DNA from 2 places in the Oceanobacillus sp. FSL W8-0428 genome. Region 1 is predicted to be linked to the other one. Evidence: riboswitches for the same ligand, from Rfam matches in the RefSeq annotation. Region 1 holds a riboswitch; the other holds the start of a gene.
What was found. A riboswitch is a leader RNA that binds a small molecule or an ion and turns the genes downstream of it on or off. The one in region 1 is predicted to bind S-adenosylmethionine.
Positions count from the first base shown of each region.

Region 2: linked by a shared signal. The riboswitch ahead of MKY30_RS03715 (iron-containing alcohol dehydrogenase family protein) and the one ahead of metK (methionine adenosyltransferase) in region 1 are both predicted to bind S-adenosylmethionine.

Region 1 covers NZ_JBBORB010000001.1:4,737,112-4,743,125, reverse strand. The annotation lists gene MKY30_RS22810 (ABC transporter substrate-binding protein) at 1-775, opposite strand, end outside; gene pckA (phosphoenolpyruvate carboxykinase (ATP)) at 948-2,534, opposite strand; SAM riboswitch class I at 2,717-2,822, shown strand; gene metK (methionine adenosyltransferase) at 3,001-4,200, shown strand; gene MKY30_RS22795 (gamma carbonic anhydrase) at 4,263-4,790, opposite strand; gene MKY30_RS22790 (hypothetical protein) at 5,308-5,697, shown strand; gene MKY30_RS22785 (class I SAM-dependent methyltransferase) at 5,719-6,014, opposite strand, start outside.
Region 2 covers NZ_JBBORB010000001.1:846,583-852,596, reverse strand. The annotation lists gene MKY30_RS03725 (glutathione ABC transporter substrate-binding protein) at 1-214, opposite strand, end outside; gene MKY30_RS03720 (MetQ/NlpA family ABC transporter substrate-binding protein) at 300-1,115, opposite strand; gene MKY30_RS03715 (iron-containing alcohol dehydrogenase family protein) at 1,139-2,239, opposite strand; SAM riboswitch class I at 2,406-2,522, opposite strand; gene MKY30_RS03710 (HdeD family acid-resistance protein) at 2,640-3,158, opposite strand; gene MKY30_RS03705 (YibE/F family protein) at 3,461-4,243, opposite strand; gene MKY30_RS03700 (YibE/F family protein) at 4,240-5,343, opposite strand; gene MKY30_RS03695 (helix-turn-helix transcriptional regulator) at 5,598-5,798, shown strand; gene def (peptide deformylase) at 5,782-6,014, shown strand, end outside.

The DNA.
Region 1 (6,014 bases):
CCTTGGCAATTTCTAATGAGTCTGTCTCCTGCACCCATTGTTGAGCCTTATAAATTGCCCTGGTGAATGCTTTAACAGTTTCCTCCTCTTCATCTAAAAAGCTTTCCTTTGCCATGAAGACGGTATATGGGACCTGACCAGATTCTTCGCCGAAGGAAGCAATAATGTGTCCTTGACCATTTGCTTCAAAAATACTTGCTGTAGGTTCAAATAATTGAACGTATTCATAATCACCACTGGCAAAAGCACCTGGAATATTAGCGAAGTCAATATTTTGAACTAAATCTAAATCTTCATGGGGATTAATATCATGCTGCTTCAAGACATATTCTCCAACCATTTGCGGCATCCCGCCAACACGCTGTCCGAGAAAATTGCTGTCCCGTAAATCCTCCCAATTAAAGTCTTCATCTGCTTCTTTGGCTACTAAAAATGTGCCGTCCGTTTGGGTTAACTGGGCGAAGTTCACAGCATAGTCTCTGGAATCCTGAGCATAGACATAGATAGATGTTTCGGAACCAACAAGAGCAATATCAGCACTGTCAGACAAAAGTGCTGTCATCGTTGTATCTCCACCCCAAGTTGTTTGTAAATCCACCTCCAGCCTCTCTTCTTCAAAAAAGCCTTTTTCTAAAGCGACATATTGCGGTGCATAAAAAATAGAACGAGTTACTTCCGCAAGGTCTATTTTAGTCACTTTATTTTGATTACAAGCACTAATTAGAAGAAGAGAGCTTATTAATAAAATGAAACAGGAAAGTTTTCTCACTTTCATCTTCCTTTCTCAAAAACTGATCTTGAACATCTTCTATAAATATATGATTGGCGGGATGATTGTGTGAACGCCTATAAATTAGGATAAATAGGCTGCGGATAATTACAGGGAGAGGAAAAGTGAAAAAGGGTAAACTCAAGATAATGAGTTTACCCTTTTATAGAGGAGATGATTATACTAATTTATAAAGTGGTCCAGCTTTTCTTATGTTTTCACTTACTTCTGTGAATTTCTCGAAATTCATATGGAATTTGCCAGCCAGTACCTTTGCTTCTGTTTCATAGCTTTCTTTATCCTCCCAAGCATTTTTAGGAACAAGAACTTCATCTGGAACACCTGGAATCGATTTTGGAATGGCTAATCCAAAAATTTCATCTATTGTTGTTTCCACGTTATTCAGTTCACCAATTAAAGCTGAATGGACCATTGCCCGGGTATAGGAGAGCTTCATTCTGTTTCCAACCCCGTAAGCACCACCAGTCCAGCCTGTGTTAATAAGAAATACATTGGCATTAAATTTATCAATTTTTTCTCCAAGCATTTCTGCATATACTGACGGATTTAACGGTAAAAATGGAGAACCAAAGCATGCTGAGAATGTTGCAACAGGCTTTGTCACACCACGTTCTGTTCCAGCCAGCTTACTGGTGTATCCACTCAGGAAATGATACATTGCCTGTTCTTTTGTCAGTTTACTGATTGGCGGTAAGGTTCCTGATGCATCCGCTGTCAAGAATATAATGGTATTTGGGTGTCCAGCGACACTAGGCTCTAGGCTATTATCAATATTTTCTAATGGATAAGCAGCACGTGTGTTTTCGGTTAAAGAAGTATCATCATAGTCAGGGACCCGCGTATCTTCATCTAATACTACATTTTCTAAAACAGATCCATAGCGGATAGCATCAAAAATTTGCGGCTCTTTTTCTGCCGATAAATTAATGCATTTTGCATAGCAGCCACCTTCAATATTGAATACGCCATCTTCACTCCAGCCATGTTCGTCATCTCCGATTAATCGTCTGTCAACATCTGCTGAGAGTGTAGTTTTTCCAGTTCCGGATAATCCGAAAAATAAAGCTACATCGCCTTCTTCTCCTACATTGGAGGAGCAATGCATGGACAGGACATCTTGCTCAGGCAGAAGGAAATTAACTACAGAGAAGATTGATTTTTTTATCTCTCCTGCATATTCTGTTCCTCCAATAAGTACAATGCGCTGTTCAAAAGAAATTAAAACAAATGCTTCTGAATTTGTACCGTCTGCTTCAGGATTGGCTTTGAAACCGGGAGCAGAGATTACTGTAAAATCAGCTTCGTGCAATTGCTCCATCTCTTTTTCAATAGGAATAAATAATTGTCTTGCAAATAAATTGTGCCAAGCATATTCATTAATAACTTGAATAGGCAGTTTATACTTTTCATCTGCACCGGCATAGGCCTGGAGATGAAAAATTTCTTCTTTGTTATCTAAATATGCAATCACTTTGTCAAGCAGCTGATTGAAGGTATCCTCATCAATTGGCTGATTGACATTTCCCCAGTCTACTTTATCTGCTGATAAGGCATCTTTTACAATAAATTTATCTTCTGGAGAACGTCCTGTATATTTTCCAGTGGTAGCACGGATAGCACCAGTAGCTGTCAATTTCGCTTCATCACGATTGATAATTTTTTCAATAAGTTGGCCTACAGAATAGTTGCTGTAAATATTTGTTGAAGTGAACTCCTCCAGAATACTTCTCCGCAATATTTTCATAAGACAATTATTCACTCCTTTTAATGGTGTAGAATTCATTTTATCCTTAAAATATGTTTATTAGTATAACACATTAAATATAATAGTCCATACTACTTTATGAAAAAATATTTTTTATGCTACATAGGGTAATTGGGTTGACAGGAGAGGCTTGTTTCGTTAATCTAATTATTGAACGGATACTCTTATTCAGAGATGGTGGAGGGACAGACCCGATGAAGCCCAGCAACCTCACATAATGTGAAAGGTGCTAACCTGATGCAAGGATCATTCCTTGAACAATAAGAGCGAAAGGCCAATATGTTTCCCTTTCCTCATGTATTTTGAAGGAGAGGTTTTTTTGTTTTTAGGAGACTTTTTAAATATATTAAAAGTTTGCATAAAAAATGAAACCACATTGGGTGGAATGATAGATTTACATTGAAACAGAGTTCCGTAACATACAAGGAAAAGGGGAGTTAGCCTTATGGCTGCAAATCGTCGTTTATTTACTTCTGAGTCAGTTACTGAAGGGCATCCGGATAAGATGTCTGACCAAATTTCTGATGCTATTCTGGATGAGATTCTTTCGAAGGATCCAAATGCGAGAGTAGCGTGTGAAACAACTGTTACAACTGGAATTGTTTTAGTTGCCGGAGAGATTTCTACAAGTACGTATGTAGATATTCCTGCAATTGTACGTGAAACAGTAAAGAATATTGGATACACCCGAGCAAAATATGGTTTTGATTCTGAAACTTGTGCAGTGTTAACTGCTATTGATGAGCAGTCTCCTGATATTGCTGGAGGTGTGGATATAGCGTTAGAAGCAAGGCGGGGACAGGAAATTGAAGAGGAAATTGAAGCAATAGGAGCTGGAGACCAGGGCTTGATGTTTGGGTTTGCCTGCAATGAAACAGAAGAGCTTATGCCTCTGCCAATCTCTTTGGCTCATCGTTTATCCAGAAGATTAGCAGATGTCCGTAAAGAGAAAATTGTGGATTACCTGCGTCCTGATGGAAAGACTCAGGTAACGGTGGAGTATGATGAAAATGATCAGCCGTTACGTGTAGATACTATTGTTGTTTCTACACAGCATCATCCAGATATAACAAATGAACAAATAGAAGCGGATATTATTAAACATGTTGTAGAAGCTGTTGTACCAAGTGAATTACTGGATGATAAGACAAAATACTTCATTAATCCGACTGGCCGTTTTGTATTAGGCGGACCACAAGGGGATGTCGGCTTAACAGGAAGAAAAATCATTGTTGACACATATGGAGGCTATGCAAGACATGGCGGTGGAGCCTTTAGCGGGAAAGATGCAACGAAAGTGGACCGTTCTGCTGCTTATGCTGCACGCTATGTTGCTAAAAATATCGTTGCTGCAGGTCTGGCTGATTCCTGTGAAGTTCAATTAGCCTATGCTATTGGTGTAGCACAGCCGGTCTCTATTTCGATTAATACATTTGGCACAGGGCTCGTCAGTGAAGAAAAATTAGTGGAAGCAGTGCGCGAGCTATTCGATCTGCGTCCGGCAGGTATTATCCGTATGCTGGATTTGAGAAGACCAATCTTTAAAAATACCGCTGCTTATGGTCATTTTGGCCGCACAGATATTACATTCCCGTGGGAAAAAACAGATAAAGTGGAAGAATTAAAAGCTTTAACTGCTAAATAAAAAAATGTCAGGTATCTGAGGATGCCTGACATTTTTTACATGCAATCAAGATGGTAGTGATGCTATTTATCCATCCCCATTGATGTTTCTCTTAAATAATACTGTCCTTTTTCCACGTAGGATTTGCGGATACGTTCCATTTCTTCATAATCCTTATCCGTTAATTCACGGACTACCTTAGCAGGCCTGCCCATTGCTAAGGTTCTAGGAGGTATTTTCTTCCCTGGAGGCACCAGACTCCCGGCACCGACAAATGCATGCTCTCCAATTTCTGCACCATCCAAAATAATGGAACCCATACCGATAAGTGCATGATGGCGTATAGTTGCTGAATGCAAGGTCACCTGATGACCTACTGTTACATCATGTTCAAGTATTAACGGCATATTTGGACTTTGATGCAGCATAGAAAGATCCTGTATATTTGTCCGTTTACCAATTTTTGTAGGGGCGACATCTCCCCGGATAACAGTATGAAACCAAATACTTGCTTCTTCTTCAATTGTTACATCACCATTAATCACAGCATTTTTTGCAATGAATGCAGCAGGATCAATAGATGGAGAGATTCCTTTATAAGATTCAATCATCTGTATTCCTCCAACTAATTTATAATGATTAAAGTATATCAGAGGAAATATTTTCTGGAAAGAAGTCTGAAAAACAGATGATTTTCAGCTGTTTATGGAAAGGGTAATCATTTATATTTACACCATTTTAAAACGATTTTTTAAGTTATAGGCATATATTCTAAACCGCTTATTTCTTATGAATAATAAGTTTGAATGTATATTTATTTCTGTATAACCTCTACAGATACGAATATTTTTATGGTAGAATAAATAAGCTGGTTACATAACGATAGTGATAAATAAATAGATAAATGCTATCTTGGTTTATTCCATTCGTAATCTTGGAGATGGGGAAACCGGCAGTTGTTTCAGTTATTACTGGGACAAGTAATTGTATAAATCGGTCTAATCTATCAATGATTAAAATATTATTCAAACAGGTGAACTTTTAAAGTAAAAGTATTTCTTTGAAAATGAATTTTTGGCCTGTCAGGAAGAAAACTGATTTATCGGTAAAAAATGGGGTTGTACTTTCATGTTAATTCAAATTGTCATAGGAATTTTATTTTTTATTGGTGTTTATATACTGATTAGTGATGAACAAAAATGGCTGCGCGTAACAACGTACAGTTATATTATTTTGTTAACGATCATTTTTGCAATTGGGTATATTACGGAGTTAAACAGTCTGCAGAACTCTGAACTATTCGATATTTCTGCACTGCAACAATGGGTTTACGTATTCGGGTACTTGTATTCAGTTCCACTGATGATTGTATCGGCTTATATTTGGATTCCCTATCCGAAGAAATATAAAACACTGCGGAGCCGCGTTCTCATGATTGCACTTATTATATTTATTATCATGACAACCGGACATTTCTTAAATTTATTCTTCCGATTATTATTTTTAGGGATTGCTTAATAATCAAAAGAAACGCCTGATTCAGGAGCGTTTCTTTTTTTCGATAGCGATTAAAAATGGAGCCTGATTTTGTTGATTAATAAATTTGTATTGGAGTACTTGATACTCTTTTTGATTTAATTGCGAAGTGTAAGAAAGAACAGCTTCTTTTTCTTCCAATCCGCCGGCGTGTCCGTAATATATAACTAAGATAATCAGACCTTTTGTTTTTAGCTTTTCCAATATAGCTTCTATAGCTGCAAGAGTAGAATGGGGCTTTGTAATAATAGATTTATCACTTTTTGGTAAATAACCAAGGTTGAAAATAGCTCCGCCGA
Region 2 (6,014 bases), 3.9 Mb from region 1:
CGTCACTGGACGGGGTATCATTGGAAGCAGCCGGATCAAGTGATACAGCATCTGCTGGAGTGGTAATCGTTAAATCACCGCCTGGCGTACCTCCTTCTGAATCATTGCTCCCAGATTCATTCGTATTACTATCTGGCTCACTGGCACAAGCAGCCAAAACGAGGCTCAACAGAGCTATAAATACGAGCACATATATTTTTTTCTGTATTCTCATAAGATGTTTCTCCTTTTCCATGTTGTACTTTAAAGCCTGATTATATTGTAATAATCAGGCTTCAGCTTACTTAAATTATTTGATTTTACCAGCCTGGAACGACAGAGCCGTCGAAGTTTTCTTCAATAAATTCTTTTACTTCATCTGTGTGGTAAAGATCAATAAATTGCTGAACTACTTCATCATCCTTATTTTCTGTGCGGGTTGCAATTAAGTTAACAAAGGTAGAGTCCTGCTCAATAAAGATAGAATCATCTTTAGGGGAAAGGTCAGCTTCAATTGCAAAATTGGAATTAATTGCCGCTGCATCTACTTCACCAAGCTGCCTTGGTATTTGCGCAGAATCTAACTCAAGCAGCTCAAGATTTTTTGGATTTTCAACAACATCATTTACTGTTGCGTTAACACCTAAACCTTCTTCTAATTTGATAAGTCCAGCTTGTTCAAATAATAATAAAGCACGTCCGCTGTTGGTAGGGTCTCCAGGAAGACCTAATGTTGCACCGTCTGGAATATCTTCAAGCGAATCAACAGATTCAGAATAAACCCCCATCGGGAAAGTTACAGTATCTGCTACTTTAACAATATCTAAGCCCCTTTCTTCAACCATACTGTCCATAAAAGGTTCTGTTTGGAAGCTGCTGATGTCAATATCACCTTCGTCTAAAGAAACATTCGGCATGACATAATCGCTAAACACAACCGTTTTAATCTCTAAATCATCTTCAGCTGCAATTTCAGCTATTTTTTCAACAATTTCTTCATGCGGCCCGGCTGTTACACCGACTGTCAGTACACCATCCTCAAGTAAGTCTGATTCACTGCCGCTTTCGTCATCTCCGCCGCAGGCAGCAAGGAAAACGAGTAATAAAGCTGTAATACTAAGTAAATATTTCTTCATAATAGATCTTCCTACTTTCATTTTTATTTTGAATAGTCTTCAAGTTGTAAGAATGCACTAATAACTTTATCTGCATTGATTTCTTTCTTCATCAAATGAATAGATTCCTCTTCACGGGTAACCTTCTCCGCAATAGCTTCCAACAGCTCCTGATCATCTGTCTGTATGGAGAAGTCTGCCAAGCTTGTTGGAAAGCCCCATGCTTCATAATAATTCAAGAGCTTATGAAGCTCTTCAATATCCTGTTCTATGACAAGCTGAGCTAAAATACCGTAGGATACGATTTCCCCATGAAGGGAATCAGCGATTTGCGGTGCTGCTGTTAAACCATTATGAATAGAATGTGCACCGGCAATACGTCCAGCTTTCCCGCCAAAGCCTCCAACCATACCACCTGTTGCAATAATGGCTTCAATAACGCGAATGAGTGCATCTGTCACCTGATTATTTTCACAAGCTTTAATTGCTGCTTCACTGTCAGCAAGCAAAATATCTTTGCAGGAACGGGCTGCGAACTGAGAAATTTGCAGCCAGACTGGAAGTGTACCAGCAGGATAGAAGGCTTCCACTAAAGAACGGGCTTCATAGAATTTTGCCAACGTATCGCCAATCCCTGCTTTTAAATATTTTACAGGAGCTTCTGCGATAATTGCCGGTTCTACTATGACCAATGTATTGGTCTCAGGAAATTCTGTATAATGAGAATGCGCTCCGTCTTCCTGATAAAAGACACTTAACGGGGTCCATGCTGCACAAGTTGCTGCAATGGTTGGGATTAAGATGCTTTTTATTTGTGCATTTATAGCGGATGCTTTCGCTATGTCTAAAGCTGTTCCGCCGCCAATACCAATGACAGCATCAACCTGTTGTTCCTGATAAATCTTTGCAAGTCTGCTGGTTCGTTCGACAGTACAATGCCCATCTGCAAAATGTATATCTTTCTCTTTTATGTTATCTGTAATTACAGCTGGAAGATATGGTTTTGCCTTTTCCCAGGCAGTTCTGCCGGTAACGACTGCAATTCGTTCCACATGCAGATCATTCAAGTTTTCTGCAAGGTGTTTCAGAGCACCTTCACCAATTTGATAATGGCCTGGTGAGCCCTTTACAGTAGCTATTTGCATGATAAGATGTCCCCTTTTAAAATAACTTTAAATAGAATTCAAAAAGTACGGAGAAATTCACCGTATTATATTTATTGGACTTTTTGAACAACCTCTTTAAATGTTACATAAAAAACCTCTCTATTTGCTCTAGAGAGGTTGAAAAAGTTTATTTACTAAACGTCCTCTCTTATTTTCCAAAGCGCATAATGCGCTTTGCAGGATTTAGCACCTTTTTTAGAACGAATTCTAGAAAGGTTGCCGGGCTTCGTCGGGCCAGTCCCTCCGCCACTCTCAATAAGAGTTCTTATGTAACTGTTGTTATATCTTAATATGAAATATATGAAAAGTCAATGGCTTTAGAAAGAGTGCTAAATATAGATATATAAGCAGAAATAATAAGTTACATCTTTAATATCTATTATTTTCTTCTATTTTGAAAATGTCCCACAATTTCAGAGATTCCTATACATGTCAGAATGACGCCAAAGGTTTGAAATAGTATAAGCGTGCTTTTGAAAGGGTTAAAAACAAGAACAGCTCCTCCAACCATGAGGAGAATACAAAAAATAGTCCAGCCAGTACTTTTTATATTCAAGGCTACAATCAGTTGCATTAGTCCATTGATGATAATCGCTAAACCTAATAAAAACGGTAAAATCGAGAAAAGTGTTGGTGCAAAGTAAATGAAGACAGCAGCCAATACAATTAAAAGAATGCCGCCTGCTAAACCTATATCATAAGTGCCGGTCTGTTGTTTTAATTTGTAGCTTTGATATATTTTAATAACACCTAGTAAAGTTAGATACCCTGCAATCAAATAACCCACAAAATGCAAGAATCCATTTGGATTAATAAAAATAGCTGCACCGATGAATATAAATATAACTGCACGGAGTATCGCATGACGTTGAAAGTTTTCTTTGAAGTCTTTAATCATTTAGTTTGGCCTCCCTTATGTCTTTTTTTTTATTCTAATGTAAAAATCATGTTTTTACTATATAAATAGATTTAATATTTACATTTAAACAAAAAAACGTATGTAACCTAAACTGGATTAGTGTTGCTGTTCATAATGAATTTTCTGGCAATGGTAGTGATTTTCGGTACTTTTGAGTGAGAGACTTTGAAAGTTTTCTTTCAAGAAGGATAATTCAATTTTTATAATATAAAATATATAAGAAAGCCCAGACACTGATTTTGCAGCGGCTAGGCTCTCTTATAACTAGATTATATTTTTGTTTATTCATTATCCTCTAACACGATATCTTTCTTTTTTCTCTTCAAATAATACGCACTCATCAGAGCGGCAATTGGAATAACCAGGGCGATTCCGACACCGGAAATAAAGATTGTCAGCAATTCATCATTAAACACTTTCGCATTCATAATATCGCCTACCGAGTAATCCAAATCCTTAAACCAGATTAACAGCCCCATATAGCCTCCGAAAAAGGCAAAGAACAATGTATTTGTACTTGTCCCTAAAATATCTCTGCCGATCCGGATGCCGGCTAAAAATAAATCTTTTCTGGAAATCTCCGGATTCTGCTCATAAATTTCACGCATGGGAGAGGTGATGGAAATTGCTGTATCCACAATTGCTCCAATGGTGCTCATCAGAATAACTGCTGTAGCAATTTGAACAAAATTAAGACCGATATGAACATTGAACGTGGTTATTTCGCCAGACTCTTCTTCTCCGAGTCCGTAAATCATTGATTGTTCGGTCAGAATAATAATGAAAAAGATTAAGATAACCGTCGTTGCAATCGTCGCTAAAAAAGCAAGCATTGTTTTATTATTTACCTGATTAATGAAGAAGAGGCTGACCGCGCTGATAAAGCCGACCGCGATAAGCGCAATAATAATCGGGTTTCCGGACGGGTCATTCATGACGAAAACAGCCATCAGAACAATGAGAAAGTTAATAAAGAGTGCGATAAAGGACCGAACACCCTTCATTCCGCCAACCCAAGCCATTAGTGCAAATAATACGATTGCCAGTAATACGAGTACATTCATAATTTCGCCTGCTTTCTGCGGATGAAGAAAATAGATATATACACAGCAATAGGAATAGTCAGGACAATACCAATTCCGCCAACTAAAGCACGTGCTAATTCAAGAGAAAGGTTCATGGATACAGTAAAACCGAATGGAGCTGCATTTTTAAAATAAATTAACAGCATTGGAATCGATCCGCTGACATAGGCAAAAAATAGAATATTTGTCATTGTACCCATAATATCCTTGCCTATTTCATATCCGGCTTTTTTTAATGTTTCTAGGCTAATATGATTATTTTTCTCATACATTTCAAACATGGAAGCAGACAAGGTAATAGCAACATCCATGACGGCTCCTAATGAGCCAATCAAAAGTCCTGCCATAAAGATAGTTTGCGGATTCCGGGTTAGAAATGCCATCTCTTCATAGCGTAAGCCCTGTTCAGCAGTAAACTGTAGTGCTACATAAGCAATAACCAGAGATACACCTGTACCAATCAGTGTCGTGAGAATAGCTGTATAGGTCTTTTCATTAAAGCCTGTTGCCATCAGTAAAGACAGCACCGTAAAAATGATGATACTGATTAATGTAATGAGCGACAAGCTGATGCTTGGATGTTGAATATAAATATCTAAAGCAACCGATAAGATGACTGCATTGACGAGCAGACTGAGTGCAGATAAAGCTCCTCTGGATTTACCGACAGCTAATAAAATAGCCAGGAATATCCATGCTACAAATACGAAATATTTATCCCGTTTGATATCACCAGTGGCCTCGCCATCCTGGGCAAGAAAAATCTCGTCTCCAGCAGCCAGTTCATAATCCAATGCCAGGGACTGGATATATTCATTGTCAAATTCAGTTAAATTTCCTTTATCAGGTCCATTTTTTACTTCCCCGACGATATGCTGTGTAACATGCTCGTCTTTATTTCCATGTGTATCAACCTGATCTTCTCTATTTATTTCCTGCACATCGGTTATTTGAACAATCGTTCTATCATATAAATCATAATTATTATTGATAAAAATCATAGATGCAATAAAACCGATCAGTAATAAACAAACGGTAATTATTTGGCTTTTTGTCCGGTTTTTTAACCATGCTTTCAATGTGATCACTCCAAAAATAGGGTTTCCTATTTGTATTTCTGAAAACATATACTATGATAACACTTTTAATTAGAAGGAGATACATACAACTTCGAAAAATTTTCCGGTATAAAGCAAAGGGGAGATGCATAACCTTCTTATTTTAGTATGTACCAAAAGGAGGAGGGTATTTTATAATGTCCAAAGCTTTGGACATTATGAAGGGAGTAATGCTATAATTTTGTCAAATACTTTTGACAAAAGGAGCTTGAACATTGAAAAATTTTATCAAAAAAATAAGGAAGCAATCAAATATAACTCAAGCAAAGCTGGCTCTTCTTTGTGGCGTTTCCAGACAAACAATTAACTGTGTTGAAAATGATAAATATGACCCTGCTTTAGTGCTGGCATTTAAAATATCCAGAGCGCTGGATAAAAATCTGGAAGAGGTGTTTATTTATGACGAAATTCCATAAAGGGTACCGTATTACAATGAAAGACATTAAAAAAGAAGGAGCTTCTATTTTAAGAAAACAGCTGGATCCAGTGCGCATGCCTGTTACGGAAGAAACGAAAACAGAACTGGAATGTATGCTGACCTATTTAAAAAACAGTCAGAATCCTGAACTGGCAAGGAAATATAAGTTAAGGCCGGGCTCTGGGCTTTCAGCGAATCAAGTGGGTATCAACAA